Regions from separate parts of the Streptomyces sp. NPDC050147 genome, predicted to be linked through region 1. Evidence: riboswitches for the same ligand, from Rfam matches in the RefSeq annotation. Region 1 holds a riboswitch; each other region holds the start of a gene.

The links. Region 1 has a riboswitch for cyclic di-AMP ahead of AB0I94_RS18225 (M23 family metallopeptidase). Riboswitches for the same ligand answer to the same signal wherever they lie in the genome.
Region 2: another riboswitch for cyclic di-AMP. It lies ahead of AB0I94_RS20165 (C40 family peptidase); the one in region 1 lies ahead of AB0I94_RS18225 (M23 family metallopeptidase).
Region 3: another riboswitch for cyclic di-AMP. It lies ahead of AB0I94_RS15510 (M23 family metallopeptidase); the one in region 1 lies ahead of AB0I94_RS18225 (M23 family metallopeptidase).
Region 4: another riboswitch for cyclic di-AMP. It lies ahead of AB0I94_RS35275 (NlpC/P60 family protein); the one in region 1 lies ahead of AB0I94_RS18225 (M23 family metallopeptidase).

The regions. Positions count from the first base shown of each region.
Region 1 covers NZ_JBFALJ010000010.1:231,118-235,201, forward strand. Annotated here, with positions in the region: gene AB0I94_RS18205 (amino acid permease) at 1-89, shown strand, start outside; tRNA gene AB0I94_RS18210 (tRNA-Lys) at 200-272, shown strand; tRNA gene AB0I94_RS18215 (tRNA-Met) at 508-581, shown strand; gene AB0I94_RS18220 (PP2C family protein-serine/threonine phosphatase) at 740-1,876, shown strand; cyclic di-AMP (ydaO/yuaA leader) riboswitch at 2,079-2,225, shown strand; gene AB0I94_RS18225 (M23 family metallopeptidase) at 2,237-3,322, shown strand; gene AB0I94_RS18230 (aldo/keto reductase) at 3,522-4,084, shown strand, end outside.
Region 2 covers NZ_JBFALJ010000012.1:147,048-151,131, reverse strand. Annotated here, with positions in the region: gene AB0I94_RS20180 (amidase) at 1-922, opposite strand, end outside; gene AB0I94_RS20175 (ATP-dependent Clp protease proteolytic subunit) at 1,096-1,746, shown strand; gene AB0I94_RS20170 (hypothetical protein) at 1,754-2,062, shown strand; cyclic di-AMP (ydaO/yuaA leader) riboswitch at 2,399-2,590, shown strand; gene AB0I94_RS20165 (C40 family peptidase) at 2,594-3,067, shown strand; gene AB0I94_RS20160 (DUF6328 family protein) at 3,223-3,765, shown strand; gene AB0I94_RS20155 (LysE family transporter) at 3,743-4,084, opposite strand, start outside.
Region 3 covers NZ_JBFALJ010000008.1:217,878-221,961, forward strand. Annotated here, with positions in the region: gene AB0I94_RS15500 (HPr family phosphocarrier protein) at 1-155, shown strand, start outside; gene AB0I94_RS15505 (GntR family transcriptional regulator) at 328-1,014, opposite strand; gene AB0I94_RS15510 (M23 family metallopeptidase) at 1,251-2,060, opposite strand; cyclic di-AMP (ydaO/yuaA leader) riboswitch at 2,073-2,236, opposite strand; gene AB0I94_RS15515 (pitrilysin family protein) at 2,468-3,868, opposite strand; gene AB0I94_RS15520 (pitrilysin family protein) at 3,865-4,084, opposite strand, start outside.
Region 4 covers NZ_JBFALJ010000031.1:15,917-20,000, forward strand. Annotated here, with positions in the region: gene AB0I94_RS35270 (hypothetical protein) at 1-220, shown strand, start outside; gene AB0I94_RS35275 (NlpC/P60 family protein) at 314-1,531, opposite strand; cyclic di-AMP (ydaO/yuaA leader) riboswitch at 1,539-1,696, opposite strand; gene pcrA (DNA helicase PcrA) at 1,941-4,084, shown strand, end outside.

The sequences.
Region 1 (4,084 bases):
CCAGGCACTGGTTCCTGAACCCGGACCACGAGCGCACGGCGGCCCGCGAGGCGGCCCGCAGCGGGGCGCCGGAACCCGCCGATCCCTGACCGCGCGGCGGCCGCCCCCGGCCCGTCGCGCGACGCGCGACGGGCCAAGGATGCGATACCCGATCGGACGACTGGACCTCTGCGGCTATGCTCGGGGGGTGCATCCGCACGGACCGTTAGCTCAATTGGCAGAGCAGTGGACTTTTAATCCATTGGTTGTGGGTTCGAGTCCCACACGGTCTACCGGGAGCGGGAGAGGGAAAACCCCTCTGACCTGCAACGCAGCGCCTGAGTCGACTTCGGTCGGCTCGGGCGCTGCTTCGTTCTCGGGGCCTGCGTGTGGGATGCGTGCGCGGGCGGGGAGGCTGCGGCGCACGATGCCGGGGCGGTCCCACGTGCGGTGGGGCCAGGCGTTTGCCGGTCGTTCCAGGCCGGTTCGCTTTCACTCCCCCTGATGGCGTAGAGTTGCATTCAACGGCGCGGGGTGGAGCAGCTCGGTAGCTCGCTGGGCTCATAACCCAGAGGTCGCAGGTTCAAATCCTGTCCCCGCTACTAAAGACCGAAGGCCCGGATTCAGAAATGGATCCGGGCCTTCGGTGTTTCCGCCGTGATGCCGTGATGCCGTGATCCGGCGGTAACCCGCTCGGCCCACACCGGTCGCCCCGCGCCGCCCCTGCGGGAACCCTGAGTGAGTGGGGCAGCGAGGAGGAATCGGCGGGGGCGGCAGGCGTCCCGATGTCCGGCACGAGTGGGCGCTCGTGCGGACCCTCCCCCTGCTGCTCGTCGTCGCCGGGATCGTCTACGACATGTCGACCCCGCCCAGGTTCACCGCCGCGCCCCTGTTCACCGCGGCCCCGCTCATCGCCGCGCCCTTCTACTCGCTGCTCGGCACCACCCTCATCGGCGCCGCCTCCTGCACCGCCGTGCTCGCCCTGCACTTCAAGACCAGCACCACCACCGACGTCGATGCCATCACCGAACTCATCACGGTGGGGACCGTCGCCGTCCTCGCCTGCGTCATCAACCGCGTCGTACGCCGCAGCGACAAACAGCTCGCCTCCGCCCGCTCCATCGCCGAGGCCGCCCAGCGCGCCGTACTGCCGCAGCCGGCCCCCCGGATCGGCGGGCTCGACATCGCGGCGCGGTACGAGGCCGCGGAGGCCGACGCGTTCATCGGTGGCGATCTGTACGCCGTGCAGGACACCCCGCACGGCGTCCGCGTCATCGTCGGCGACGTACGCGGCAAGGGCATGGGCGCGGTGGCGGCCGTCGCCGTGGTGATCGGGGCGTTCCGGGAGGCCGCCGAGCAGGAGTCCACGCTGGAGGCCGTCGCGCAGCGCCTGGAGCGTGCCCTCGAGCGCGAGGGCACGCGGCGTGACGGGCTCGACGCCTTCGAGGGGTTCACCACCGCTGTCCTCGCGGAGATCTCGCACGGCGACGGCCTCGTACGCCTCATCAACCGCGGGCATCCGGGTCCGCTGCTCCTGCGCGGCGACGGACGGCTGTGCCTTCTGTCGGCCGCGGAGCCGGCGATGCCGCTGGGGATGGGCGACCTGGGCGCCTGGCCGGACCGTGCGGACGAGACGGAGTTCCCGCCGGGAGCGATGCTGCTGCTCTACACCGACGGGCTCTCCGAGGCGCGGGACGTCCGGGGGGAGTTCTACGACCCGGCGGCGCGGCTCGGCGGCCGGATCTTCCCGGGGCCGGGCGGCCCGGACGCGCTCTTGAGGACGCTCGTCGAGGAAGTGCGGCGGCACACCGGGGGCAGGGGCACCGACGACATGGCGTTGCTCGTGGTGCGGCGGCCCATGTCACCGGCCGTGACGGAAGGGCACCCCTCCGCATAACAACTGACGTACTGTCAAGGAGATGTGAAGCTCCGGTGTGTGAAGAAGTGGGGTCAACTCGCCCCGTTCCGGCCCCCGGTGTCCCGATAAGTGCGGGCCAAAGGCGTTAACGATCAGTCGGAACAGCTTGGAATACGGGCCCGCTGTCTATTAACGTTCGATAACGCAGCGCGGTCGTCCCAGCCGTCACTCGAGTCGGCTCCGCGCGCACGCGCCTAATCCCGAAAGGGAGCCGGGGAACCACTAATTGGGGTGAATCGGGCGTCTGTGCATCCGTGCCAGATGTTCGTAGGAGACCTTCCTGCTCCGAACCCGTCAGCTAACCCGGTAGGCGAGAAGGAAGGAAAGGAGTGCGCCCCAGTGGCGTCCAACCGCCCTGCCCCCCAAGGCGTGTACGTACCGAATGACGACGATTTCGGTGGGTACGACGACAAATCCTGGGAGGAATGGAATCCCACCGAGGAGTCCATCCGTCCCGTCCGCGGCAGGCACCGCGTCCACAAGCGGGGTGGCGGCGGGCTCGCCCGCAGCTCCACGGTTCTCGGCGTAGGCGTCATCGCCGCCGTCGGCGCGGGCGGCATCGCCACCGCGCAGGACGGCAAGCCCCCGGTCTCCATCGAGATGCCGGACCTCTCGGCCGTCACGGACTCGCTGCCGGAGGCCAAGTCGCTTCCGGGCGTGGGGTCCTTGATATCCGACGACTCGTCCGACTCGGGTTCCGCGGACAACGGCGTGACGACCGCCGCCGCGCCCCTCACCGCCGCGGGCCTCAGCACCGCCGACGCCGAGCAGGGCAGCACGGACGCGGGTGAGGCGCTGCGGGCCCGCATCATGGAGCAGGCGGAGAACCAGCAGGACCAGGCGGACGACGCGGTCCAGAAGGCCGCCGAGGAAGCCGCCGTCAAGCAGGCCGCCGAACAGGCCGCCGCCGAGCAGTCCGCGGCAGAGAAGAAGATCGCCGCCGACAAGGCCGCCGCGAAGAAGAAGGCCGAGGCCGCGGCCAAGAAGAAGGCCGAGGCGGAGCGCCTGGCCAAGCTCGCCAAGAGCTACACCCTCCCCGTCGCCTCGTACACGCTCACCGGCACCTTCGGGCAGCCCGGCTCCATGTGGTCCTCCGGCTACCACACCGGCCTGGACTTCGCGGCTCCGACGGGCACGCCCATCAAGGCCGTCCACTCCGGCACCATCAAGGAGGCCGGCTGGGCGGGGGCGTACGGCTACCGCACGGTCCTCGAACTCGACGACGGCACCGAGGTCTGGTTCTGCCACCAGTCCTCGATGAACGTCAGCGCCGGCCAGAAGGTCACCACCGGCGAGACCATCGGCCGCGTCGGGGCCACCGGCAACGTCACCGGCGCCCACCTCCACATGGAGGTCCACCCGGGCGGCGACTCCACCGGGGTCGACCCGGCGGCGTGGCTGCGCGGCAAGGGCCAGTCGATCTGAGGTAACCCCAGAACCCCGGTGGTCCTGGCGACAACCCCCCGACGCCAGGGCTGCCGGTTCGGCGTGCTCGCTTCCCGGGCGGGACCCCGGCATCCCGGTCGCCCCCGGCCCCCGGCCTCGGGCACCCCGGCGTCCCAGGAGATGGAATCGGCATCCCGTTCTGCGGAATGCCGCGGTCCATATGACCGTTGATCCCCTTATGACTTCTCTCCGCAAGCTTGGCTCTTCCGACCTCGAGGTCTTCCCGCTCGCCCTGGGCGGCAACGTCTTCGGCTGGACCGCCGACGAGGCGCAGTCCTTCGCCGTGCTCGACGCCTACACCGCCGCGGGCGGCAACTTCATCGACACCGCGGATGTCTACTCGGCCTGGGCGCCCGGCAACAAGGGCGGTGAGTCCGAGACCGTCATCGGCAACTGGCTCGCCTCGCGCGGCAGGCGTTCCGACGTCGTGCTCGCCACCAAGGTCGGCGGCCACCCCGACCACAAGGGTCTGTCCGCCGACACCATCAAGGCCGGCGCCGAGGAGTCGCTGCGCCGTCTGCGCACCGACTACATCGACCTCTACTACACGCACTACGACGACCCGACCGTCCCGGTCGAGGAGATCATCGGCGCGCTCGACGACCTGGTGACGTCCGGCAAGGTGCGTGCCGTCGCCGCCTCCAACGTGACCTCCGATCGGCTCCAGGAGTTCCTCGACTTCTCCGACCGCGAGGGCCTCGCGCGCTACTCGGTACTGCAGCCGCACTACAACCTCGTCTC
Region 2 (4,084 bases), on a different contig from region 1:
AGACCGTGACGGCGGACGCGAGTACGTCCCTGACCTCGCGGTCGACCGGCACCGCTCCTCCCAGGTCGGGAGACCAGGCGATCCGCAGCCCCTTCGGATCCCGTTCCAGCGGACCGCCGAACGCGCTCCCCGGCGTCTCAAGGGCGATCGGCGAGCGCGGGTCGGGGCCGGCGACGACGGAAAGAAGGAGGGCCGCGTCGGCGACCGTGCGCGCCATCGGCCCCTGCACGGCCATCGTCGACCAGGGTGCGGTCTCCGGCCAGCTCGGCACCCGGCCAGGCGAGGGGCGCAGGCCCACCACGTTGCAGAACGACGCGGGGTTGCGCAGCGAACCGCCCATGTCGCTGCCGTCGGCCAGGGGATGCATGCCGCACGCGAGCGCCGCCGCCGCTCCCCCGCTGCTGCCACCCGCCGATCGCCGGAGGTCGTACGGGTTACGGGTCGCCCCGAAGACCGGGTTGACAGTGTGCGAACCGGCCGCGAACTCGGGCACGTTGGTCTTGCCGAGGGTGATCGCCCCGGCGGCGCGGATCCGCTCGACGATCAACTCGTCCCGGGCCGGGACGTTGTCGGCCAGGAGCGGCGTCCCGTAGGTGGTCCGGATGCCGCGGGTGTCATGGGTGTCCTTGTGGGCGACGGGCAGCCCGTGCAGCGGGCCGAGCGGCCCACCGCGCGCGGCGGTCTCGTCGGCGGCGTGCGCCTCGTCGAGCGCGCGTTCCGCCACGAGCGTCACCACCGCGTTCACGGGTCCGTTGACCTGCTCGATCCGGTCCAGGTGCGCCCGGACGACCTCGCGCGCGGACACCTCGCGGGTGCGGATCCTGACGGCGAGTTCGCGGGCGGTGAGGTGGACGAGCTCGGGGGGCGGGGGGAATGGGTGAGCGTCCGCGGCTTCGGCGGATCGGTGCGTTTCGGGGCTCATGCGACACCTTCGGCTCGGGGCGGCGGAGATCGCGACGAGGCGGAGTATGCCCACGCCGCCGCGCCGGTCATCCGTTCCGCACCAGAACCCTCGCCACAACGCTACGTACGTCCTGTACATTTTTTACAGGAAGTCTTGGGGAGCAGCCGACCCCGGCAGAGGAGAGACGCGCCATGAACCGACCGATCGCCCGTTATGTCCTGCCCGAGTTCACCGAACGCTCCAGCACGGGGCAGCGGACGCTGGACCCGTACTCGAAGCTGCTCGAGGAGCGCATCGTCTTTCTGGGGACGCCGATCGACGACACGTCGGCCAACGACGTGATGGCGCAGTTCATGCACCTCGAATACCTGGCGCCCGATCGCGACATCTCGCTCTACATCAACTCCCCGGGCGGCTCGTTCAGCGCGATGACCGCGATCTACGACACGATCCAGTTCGTCACCTGCGACGTGGCGACGACCTGCCTGGGACAGGCCGCGTCGTCGGCCGCCGTCCTGCTGGCCGCCGGCACCCCCGGCAAGCGGTCCGCGCTGCCCGGCGCCCGCGTGCTGATCCACCAGCCCTCGCTCGCCGAGCCGATCCAGGGCCAGACCTCCGACCTGGCGATCCAGGCCGACGAACTCCTGCGCACCCGCGCGCGGCTGGAGAAGCTGCTCGTCCAACACACGGGCCAGAGCGCCGAACGTGTCGCGGCCGACATCGAGCGGGACAAGATCCTCGACGCGGCCGAGGCAGTTGAGTACGGCCTGGTGGACCGAGTCATCGCCAGCCGCAAGTCGTCTTCGCGCACTCCGAACCCGCACACCCCGGACGCGGGGTGAACCGCCGATGCTGCCGCCCGAACTGCCCCCGCTGCCCGCTCTGACCCGCGCCGAGGGCGAGTTGATCGACCGGTACCTCGAAGTGGTCGACCTGCTGGGCCGGATCAACCCCGGCCGCGCCTCGGACACCTACGGCGGACTGCGTGCCGCCCAGGCCCTGGTGGCCGGCGCGACCGCCCTGCGGGACGCGCTGACGCTCATGCATCAGCGGGGCGAGAGCACCGTGCACGCGCCGACGTTGGCCCGTGCGCTGCGCGTTCTCGACGGGGAGCGGCGGACAGGACGGGTCACCGTGCCGCCCCCGTCGGCGTCCTGAGCGCCCGTCACCCGGGCCCTCGAACTCAGTTGTGTCCGGGGCCGATCTCAAACGAACCAAACGGGCTACCTCGTTCGGCGTAGACATCCGTCCTTTTTTGAGACGTCTTCAGTTGCGTCAGTTGTGTACGCGTGAGCCGGAATTACTCGTTCCGGTGCTGGTCGAACGATCATCCGGTGCCCTCTCCGCTCCCCGAATCCGACCTTGTCCACCCGAACGGTTCAGGCGTGAGGAGCCTCACAAAACACCGTTTCGACTCGGAATTCGTGCCCTTGACGGGTCAAGATCCCTTCCGACGACAAGCCCCCGCCACCACGGCGGGGCGGTCCGAGCGGACGCCAAATCCTGCCGCCGCCCGGATGACCGGTCGACATCTGTGCATCGGCAGGAGTGGAGGACCCAGGCATGACGGGTCGGTCCGGAAAGTCCGGACGACGGCCCTTGGGGTGAAGCCGCACACAGCGGCCGGGCAACTTCGCCAGCCCGAATCCGACAGGTCATCCTTCACAGGCGGTTGACGAAGGGTTGCGCATGACCGCGCTGAATCATGTCCCGTCGCTGCTCACCAGGGCCGGATCCGTGTCCGCCCTCACGCTCGCCGTCGTAGGCGGCACCCTCGTGGCCCCAGGGCTCACGTCGGAGGCAGAGGCGGCCACTCACGGGACGAAGGCGCTCAAGATCGCCGCCGCCAAGAAAGGCTCCCCGTACCGCTACGGAGCGACGGGACCGAACCGGTTCGACTGCTCGGGCCTGACCCAGTACTCGTTCAAGCGCGCGGGCAAGAAACTGCCGCGCACCGCCGGACAGCAGTACAACAAGACCCGCCACATCTCCGCGTCCAACCGAGTCCGCGGTGACCTGGTCTTCTTCCACTCCGGCCGGAACGTCTACCACGTCGGCATCTACGCGGGTAAGGGCCGCATCTGGCACGCCCCCAAGTCGAACACCGTGGTGCGGCTCGAGAAGATCTGGACGAAGAGCGTCTGGTACGGCAGGGTGCGCTGATCTTCCGTCACCGGCGGTCGGCCGGGCGGCGGTAGCGGTGGCGGTGGCCTCACGGCCGCCGTCACCGCCCGCCCGGCCCGGCGCGGCCCCCGCCCGGCCCTCTGGTCGGCGCGCCCGCCAGGCGTGGGGCGCGTGGGCGCGGATACTCGTGCGCCATGGCCGAAAACAACAGCTCTCACACCTCGGACGACCCACCGCGCAACGAGACGCGCTTCGAGCGCGCCGACCGCAACTTCGCGGAGCTTCTCCAGGAGCTGCGCGTCACGCAGGCCGGGGTGCAGATCCTCTTCGCCTTCCTGCTGACGCTCGCCTTCACCGAGCGCTTTCCCTCCCTCGACACGATGCAGCGCACCACCTACGTGACCACGCTGCTGCTCGCCGTGCTCGCCGCGGCGCTGTTCACCGCTCCGGCCGCCGTGCACAGGTCGCTCTTCCAGCAGCACGCCAAGCCACTGATCGTGCGCGTGTCGTCCCGCCTCGCCGGCATCGGTCTGACGGTCCTGGTGTTCGCGGTCTCCAGCGCCGTGCTCCTGGTCGTCGACGTGGCGGTGGGCCGGACCGGCGGGATCATCGCGGGGGCGGGCACGCTGGTGGTGTGCGCGGGCCTGTGGGGGCTGCTTCCCCTTCTGGTGCGCCGCGCGCGCGACGAGGGAGATGCGGACACGTCGGACGACGTCAGGCCGTCAGCGCCTCGGTGAGGAGCACCAGGCCGAGGACGCTCAGCGCGACGCCCGTGCCCCCCTCGATCGCACGGGCCGTACGCGGCTTGCGCAACCACCGCCCGAGCCGGTCGACAAGGAGCGCGACGACCGGGAACCACACCAGGGCGAGGGCCACGATGATCGACGCGAGCAGCAGTGTCCTGGGCATCGCGGGGCTGCCCGCGGGCACGAACTGCGGCAGCACGCTGAGGAAGGTGATGGGCGCCTTGGGATTGAGGGCGTTGGTGAAGAAGCCCTGACGCAGACTGCCCCCGACCGCCTCCTGCCGCGCACCGTCCCGGAGGCCGAAGCTCTC
Region 3 (4,084 bases), on a different contig from region 1:
TGAACGCCGGCTCCATGCTCGCGGTGCTCGGTCTGGGCGCGCAGGGCGGCGAGGAGATCGTGCTCGCCTCTGACGCCGAGGGTGCGGACGCCGCTCTCGACCGTCTGGCGAAGCTGGTCGAGGACGGTCTCGAGGAGCTTCCCGAGACCGTCTGACAAAGACCGCTACGCATACGCCGTAGGGCCTGCCCCCTGAAATGGGGGCGGGCCCTACGACGTTTCCGGCTCTCCTTTTTCTTTCAGCTTCCGAATATCGGCGGCGGCGCCGAATTCGGGCAGCAGAAAAGAACTCCCGCCGAATAACACTTCTTTGTATACGGCGCCTCTGTTAAAGCCGAAGGCCCGCCGTGTTTACGGAATGTTGCGAACCCCTCACACCGGGGATGGCGCGCACGCCGCGCAGCCGGTGGGCGAAGGTCGCACGCTCCGTGTGCTGCGCGGTGAGCGTGCGGGCCCGCTCCGCGTCCCCGCGCGTCACCGCGTCGACGATCGCGGCGTGCTCGGCCCAGGCCTCGGCGGGAGCGGCCGGGGAGTCGACCACGTACATCCAGGCGATCTTGTGCCGGAGCTGGGTGAGCAGCGCCGTGAGGCCCGGGCTGCCGGACGCCTGGGCGAGCGTCTCGTGGAACCAGCCGTCCAGGGAGCGCAGATCCTCGCTCTGGCCGCGCCTCGACCGCTCCTGGCCGAGCCTGACGAGGCCGCGCAGGACCTTCAGGTGGGCCTCCGTGCGGCGCTGGGCGGCTCGGGCCGCACCCAGGGGCTCCAGGAGCGCCCGGATCTCCAGGAGGTCGGCAGCCTCCTGCTCGGTGGGCTCCGCGACGCACGCGCCCGCGTGCCGGCGCGTGACGACGAAGCCCTCCGCCTCAAGGGTGCGCAGGGCCTCGCGCACGGGGACGCGGGAGACTCCATAGCGGCGCGCGAGCAGTTCCTCGGTGAGCCGGCCACCGCGTTCGTAGACACCGGAGACGATGTCGTCCCGGATGGCCGTGCATACCGAGTGCGCGGGAATGCGCATGACTGACCTCCGCCTTAATCCCCGCGAAACGCGGTCGATCGACGCCTGTTCGGCGACTCTATTGCAGAGCGGCCGAATCTCCGAAGGTCGGCCGAAATCCAGGGGCAATTTTGGCCAGCGGCGCTACGGGAACGGCGAAAGCCCCGGCTCTCGACGAGCCGGGGCTTTCGGTGAATCAGGTGCGCTTGCCGCGTCCGCCCTTGATCGCTGGATCTCTGGATCTCTGGATCTCTGGATCAGACGTTGACGCCGTGCGAGCGGAGGTACGAGACAGGGTCGATGTCCGTGCCGTAGTCCGCGCCGGTACGGGCCTCGAAGTGCAGGTGCGGGCCGCTGGAGTTGCCGGTGGAGCCGGAGAGGCCGATCTGCTGGCCCGGAGTGACCGCCTGGCCGACCGTGACACCGAGGGACGACATGTGGCCGTACTGGGTGTACGTGCCGTCGTTCATCTTGATGACCACGTTGTTGCCATAGGCGCCGCCCCAGCCGGCCTCGACGACCGTGCCGGAGCCGACCGCGTGGACCGGGGTGCCGGACGCGGCGTGGAAGTCGACGCCGGTGTGGCTGCCGGAGGACCACATGGCGCCGCCGGTCTGGTAGCCCGTGGAGACGTACGAGCCGGAGATCGGGGAGACGTAGCTGTTGAGGCGCTTGCGCTCGGCCTCGCGAGCGGCACGCTCCTTGGCCTCGCGCTCCTTCTTGGCCTTGGCCTTCGCCTCGGCCTCGGCCTCGGCCTTGCGCTTCGCCTCTTCGGCCTTCTTCTTGGCGGCCTCTTCGGCCTTCTCGGCGGCCGCGGCGGCGTCGGCGGCCTGCTGCTGGGCAGCGGCTTGCGCGTCGATGCTCTCGGCGAGCGAGTCGCCCACGGATATCGCCTGGGTGAGGCCGGTGTGCTCAAGAGCCGCCGCGTCGTCGGCGGCGAGCGCCGGAGCGGCCAGGCCTCCGATGACACCGGTGGTGGTGAGGGCTGCGACGCCCGCCACGTTCGCGGTCGTACGCGTGAGGCGGCTCGGGCGACGGTGCTTCCCGGTGGCACGGGTGAACGCCATGAAGCGGCTGATCCTTTCCTTCCTTCTCGCCTACCGGGTTAGCTGACGGGTTCGGAGCAGGAAGGTCTCCTACGAGTCCCTCACCTGACGGCAAGGTTCCCGATTCACCCCAAGGGGACATGTGGGTCCCCGGCTCCCCTGGCTCGCGCCGTACGGGGACTCGGCGATGACTGTCCGGTGCCGCGGGTGCGGCGTACTGCATGACGAACAGCCGGACCAGACGCTAAGCGGGGCGTCTTTCAAACGACAAACGGATCAGAGCTTTTGTAGCGCACGCCACAGGTCAGACACGTAACCTCCATAGCAATTCGGACATATGAGGACCCCAGTAGCCAATTCTCGCCACTGGGGTCCCGATATGTCCTGACTATCACTCAGGCCGTCACCACGCTCAGGCCATCACCAGCTCAGCCCGTGACAACACTCACTTCGCCGATGCCGAGCGCCTTGACGGGCTCCTCGATCTGCGCGGCGTCACCGACGAGCACCGTCACAAGACGGTCCACGGGGAACGCGCTCACCACAGCGGCGGTGGCCTCCACGGTGCCGGTCGCGGCCAACTGGCGGTACAGCTGGGCCTGGAAGTCGTCCGGCAGGTGCTGCTCGACCTGGTCGGCGAGGGTGGCCGCGACGGATGCCGCCATCTCGTACTTGAGCGGGGCCACTCCCACCAGGTTCTGCACGGCGACATCGCGCTCGGCGTCCGTGAGGCCCTCCGCCGCGAGGGTGCGCAGGACCTTCCACAGGTCGTCGAGGGCCGGACCCGTGGACTCGGTGTCCACGGAGCCGCTGATGGCGAGCATCGCCGCGCCCGTGCCCCCCTCCGGGGAGGAAGGCGCCGCGGAACGCAGCACCTGGGCGAACGACCGTACGCCGTAGGTGTATCCCTTCTCCTCGCGCAGGACGCGGTCCAGGCGTGAGGTGAGGGTGCCGCCCAGGCAGTACGTGCCGAGCACCTGCGCGGGCCAGACGCGGTCGTGCCGGTCCGGTCCCACGCGGCCGATGAGCAGCTGCGTCTGGACGGCTCCGGGGCGGTCCACGATGACGACACGTCCGGTGTCGTCCGCGGTCACCGGGGGCATCGGACGCGGCTCCGCGGTGCCGCCCGTCCAGGCGCCGACGGTGTCGGCGAGGACGGCGTCCAGGTCGACCCCAGTCAGGTCGCCCACGACGACGGCGGTCGCCGTGGCGGGACGCACGTGCTTCTCGTAGAAGGTGCGCACCGCCGCCGAGTCGATGGCGGTGACCGTCTCCTCGGTGCCCTGGCGGGGGCGCGACATGCGTGAGGTCGCCGGGAAGAGCTGCCGGGAGAGCTCCTTGGCGGCACGGCGTCCCGGGTTCGCGGCCTCGTGCGGGATCTCGTCCAGACGGTTGCGTACGAGGCGTTCGATCTCGCTGTCCGCGAAGGCGGGGGCGCGCAGGGCGTCGGAGAGCAGGCCGAGCGCCTTCGGGAGGCGGGAGACCGGGACTTCGAGGGAGACACGTACGCCGGGGTGGTCGGCGTGCGCGTCCATCGTGGCGCCGCAGCGGTCGAGTTCGGCGGCGAAGTCCTCGGCGGAGTGCTTGTCGGTGCCTTCGTTGAAGGCCCTCGCCATGATCGTGGCGACGCCGTCGAGGCCCGCGGGCTCGGCGTCGAGCGGCGCCTCCAGGTGGATCTCCACCGCGACGACCTGCTGGCCGGGACGGTGGCAGCGCAGCACCGTGAGGCCGTTGTCCAGGGTGGCGCGCTCGGGCGCGGGGAAGGCCCACGGCCGTGCGGTGCCCGCCTGGGGCTGCGGGTGGAACTGCATCGTTGCGGCCTCGCTCACTTCGCGGCCTCCTCTTCGTCCTCGTCGGTGGCTTCGGCGGCGGCAGCGCCGTCGATGTCGCTGACGGGCTCGTACACGAGCACCGCGCGGTTGTCGGGGCGCAGGCGGGCCGCAGCGGCCGCCTTGACCTCTTCCGCGGTGACGTCCAGGACGCGCCCGACGGCGGTGAGGGCGAGCTGCGGGTCACCGAACAGGACGGCGTACCGGCAGAGTTCG
Region 4 (4,084 bases), on a different contig from region 1:
GCTCACGATGCTCGTGACGGGCGTGATCCTGGTGGGTCTCAACCAGGCGGACGACAACCCCGTCAACAACGTCAAGATCGGCATCAAGATGGCCGTCCTGATCGTGATCCTCGCGCTCGTCTACGTGAAACGGGACGAGGAGAAGGTGGACAAGGGGATGTTCGGCGCGGTCGGTCTGCTGACCGTCGTGAACATCTTCATCGCGGTCCTGTGGACCTGAGTTCGCGGGTTCAACCGGCCCACTACGCGCGCGTGGCCCGCATCCCCCCGGGAATGCGGGCCACGCGCGCGTGGACGGGACCTCGGTGACCGCTCAGGCGGGCCGCACCACGCTGTGGATGGGCATGTAGTAGATCGACTCGACGCGGACGTTCGTGCCCGGCTTCGGGGCGTGGATCATCTTGCCGTCGCCGATGTATATCCCCACGTGGCTGATGTCGTCGTAGAAGAAGACCAGGTCGCCCGGCTTGGCGTCGGCCGTCTTCACGGTCGTGCCGACCTTCACCTGGTCCCACGTCGTACGCGGCAGGGAGATCCCCGCGGCCTTCCAGGCGTCCTGGGTGAGCCCGGAGCAGTCGTAGGAGTCGGGGCCGGCGGCGCCCCACACGTACGGCTTGCCGATTTGACCCTCGGCGAAGTTGATCACCTTCGCGGCCTTCGTCGCGTAACCACTGTCCGTGCCGCCAGAGCCAGAGCCAGAGCCAGAGCCTGCGCCCGTGTCGGTGCCGGAGCCCGAACCCGAGCCCGAGTCCGGGGTCGTCTCCTTCTCCTTCTCGCGTTCCTTGGCCGCGGCCTCCTCGGCCGCCTTGCGCTTGGCCTCCGCCTCGGCTTCCTGCTTGCGCGCCAGCTCGGCGGCCTTGCGCTTGGCCTCTTCTTCCTTCTTCTTCTCGATCGCCGCCAGCCGTGCCTTCTCCTCGGCCGTCAGCTCCGAGAGCAGCGTGCGCGCCTGACCCAGCTTCTTCTGGACGGTCTGCTTGCTCGTCCTGAGATCGTCCCGTGAGTCGCTCAGCGTCTCCAGGCTCTTGGCGGCCTTCGTGCGCTGCTTCGTCGCCGAGGCCTGTTGCGTCTGGTAGTCGTCGACCGCCTTCTTCTGGCGCGCGGTCAGCCGTTCCGACAGGTGGTTCTGGGCGAAGTACCCCTCCGGGTCGTCGGCGAGCAGCATCGTGGCGGTCTCCGAGACGCCGCCGGTGCGGTACTGGGCCGCGGCGAACGTGCCCAGCTGTTGGTGGGCCTCGTTCAGCTTGTCCGTGCGCTTGGCCACATCGTCGAGAAGGGTGTCGACCTTCTTGCGCTGCTTGTCGGTGCGCTCCTTGACCGAGTTGTACTTCTGGGTGGCTACGCCCGCCTGGTGATAGAGGTCGTCGACCTTCTTCTGCACCTCTTCGAGGCTGGGCTTCTCGGGTGCGGACGGTGCCGCTTGCGCGCTCTGTGACAGGAGAGCCACGGAGGTGAGGGCTGCCGTCGTGATGCCGAGGGCGGGAGCGGCGCGTAGGCCGGCCATGCGGGTCCGCGGCTTGCGGTGCGACGCCAAGGGAGGCGACTCCTTCCGTAGACCGCCTACCGGGTTAGCTGTCGGGTTCGGGCGGGTGGTTCCGGAAGGTTGCCCTACGGTCCCGTACCGCGTACGGGACCGATTCACCCCAAGTTCATCGTGGGTCCCCGGCTCCGAGGAGATCGAACTCGGCGGAGGCCACCCGTTCCCGGCGGGGTTCGCCGGTGGGAGTACGAGCGGCCCGCGGAGCACGCTAGCCAACTCGTGTGGCTCGTGTGAAGGTTGATGTTCGATATGCCCGATACATTTTCGTTACTTTACGAAGCTCTTGACGCGGGCACGCCGTGTTATGACGGAGAGTGGCAGGGCGTGGGCGTGGCGTAGGCGGGTGTGACGTGGCCGGAACCCGGAGCGGGTTGTCAGTGGGGCCGCCTAGACTCGGGAGGCGATGAGCAGCCTCTTTGATGACAGCTTCCTGGCGGACCTCCAGCCCTCGCGGGCTTCGGAGGAGGAGTCCCCGCCGCCGCCCGAGGACAGTGCTCCGGAATCCGTTCCGGATGATCTGTTCGACGGGAAGTTCGACGCGCCCGTGCCCCGGGAGGCGCACTACCGCGGCGGCGCCCCGCGCCCCGTGATCGACCCGGCGGCCCTGCTCGACGGGCTGAACGAGAACCAGCGCGCGGCTGTCGTGCACGCGCACTCCCCGCTGCTCATCGTCGCGGGGGCGGGCTCCGGCAAGACCCGCGTCCTGACGCACCGCATCGCGTATCTCCTGGCAGAGCGGCACGTGCACCCGGGGCAGATCCTGGCGATCACGTTCACCAACAAGGCCGCGGGCGAGATGAAGGAGCGCGTCGAGCAGCTCGTCGGGCCGCGGGCCAACGCGATGTGGGTGTCGACGTTCCACAGCGCGTGCGTCCGCATCCTGCGCCGCGAGTCGAAGAAGCTGGGCTTCACCTCCTCCTTCTCGATCTACGACGCCGCCGACTCCAAGCGGCTCATGGCGCTGGTCTGCCGCGACCTGGACATCGACCCGAAGAAGTTCCCGCCGAAGTCCTTCAGCGCCAAGATCTCGAACCTGAAGAACGAGCTGATCGACGAGGAGACCTTCGCAGGCCAGGCCGCCGACGGCTTCGAGAAGACGCTCGCGCAGGCGTACGCGATGTACCAGTCGCGGCTGCGCGAGGCGAACGCCCTCGACTTCGACGACCTGATCATGACGACGGTCCACATGTTCCGCGCGTTCCCGGACGTCGCCGAGCACTACCGCCGCCGCTTCCGCCACGTGATGGTCGACGAGTACCAGGACACCAACCACGCGCAGTACGCCCTGGTCCGCGAGCTGGTGGGGCCCTCCGGAGGCGAGGGTGACGACCCCGCCGAGCTGTGTGTCGTGGGCGACGCGGACCAGTCGATCTACGCCTTCCGCGGCGCCACGATCCGCAACATCCTCCAGTTCGAGGAGGACTATCCGAACGCGACCACGATCCTCCTCGAGCAGAACTACCGCTCCACGCAGACGATCCTGACCGCGGCCAACGCCGTCATCGAGCGCAACGAAAGCCGCCGCCCCAAGAACCTGTGGACCAACGCGGGCGCGGGCGCGGGCATCATCGGCTATGTCGCCGACACCGAGCACGACGAGGCGCAGTTCGTCGCCGACGAGATCGACCGGCTCACCGACGCGGGTGACGCGAAGGCGGGCGACGTCGCGATCTTCTACCGGACGAACGCGCAGTCCCGTGTCTTCGAAGAGATCTTCATCCGCGTCGGCCTGCCCTACAAGGTCGTCGGCGGCGTCCGCTTCTACGAGCGCAAGGAGGTCCGGGACGTCCTCGCGTATCTGCGAGTGCTCGCCAATCCGGAGGACTCCGTCCCGCTGCGGCGCATCCTGAACGTACCCAAGAGGGGCATCGGCGACCGCGCGGAGGCGATGATCGACGCGCTCTCGCAGCGCGAGAAGATCTCCTTCCCGCAGGCACTGAAGCGCGTCGACGAGGCGTACGGAATGGCGGCCCGTTCGGCGAACGCCGTCAAGCGTTTCAACGTTCTGATGGAGGAGCTGCGGACCATCGTCGAGTCGGGCGCCGGGCCCGCCGTCGTCCTGGAGGCCGTGCTCGAACGGACCGGGTACCTCGCCGAGCTGCAGGCCTCGACCGACCCGCAGGACGAGACCCGCATCGAGAACCTCCAGGAACTCGCCGCCGTGGCCCTGGAGTTCGAGCAGGACAGTGGGGAGGCGACCTCCGAAGGCCAAGCGGAAGGCGAAGGCGAGAACGACGGCGAGGATGTGGCCGAAGGCGCCGGCACAGGAGTGTCGGGCACACTCTCGGAGTTCCTCGAGCGGGTCGCGCTCGTCGCCGACTCCGACCAGATCCCGGACGAGGAGGACGACGGCTCCGGAGTCATCACGCTGATGACGCTGCACACCGCCAAGGGCCTCGAGTTCCCGGTCGTCTTCCTGACCGGCATGGAGGACGGCGTCTTCCCGCACATGCGCTCCCTCGGCCAGGTCAAGGAACTGGAGGAGGAGCGCCGCCTCGCGTACGTGGGCATCACGCGCGCGCGGGAGCGGCTCTACCTGACGCGGTC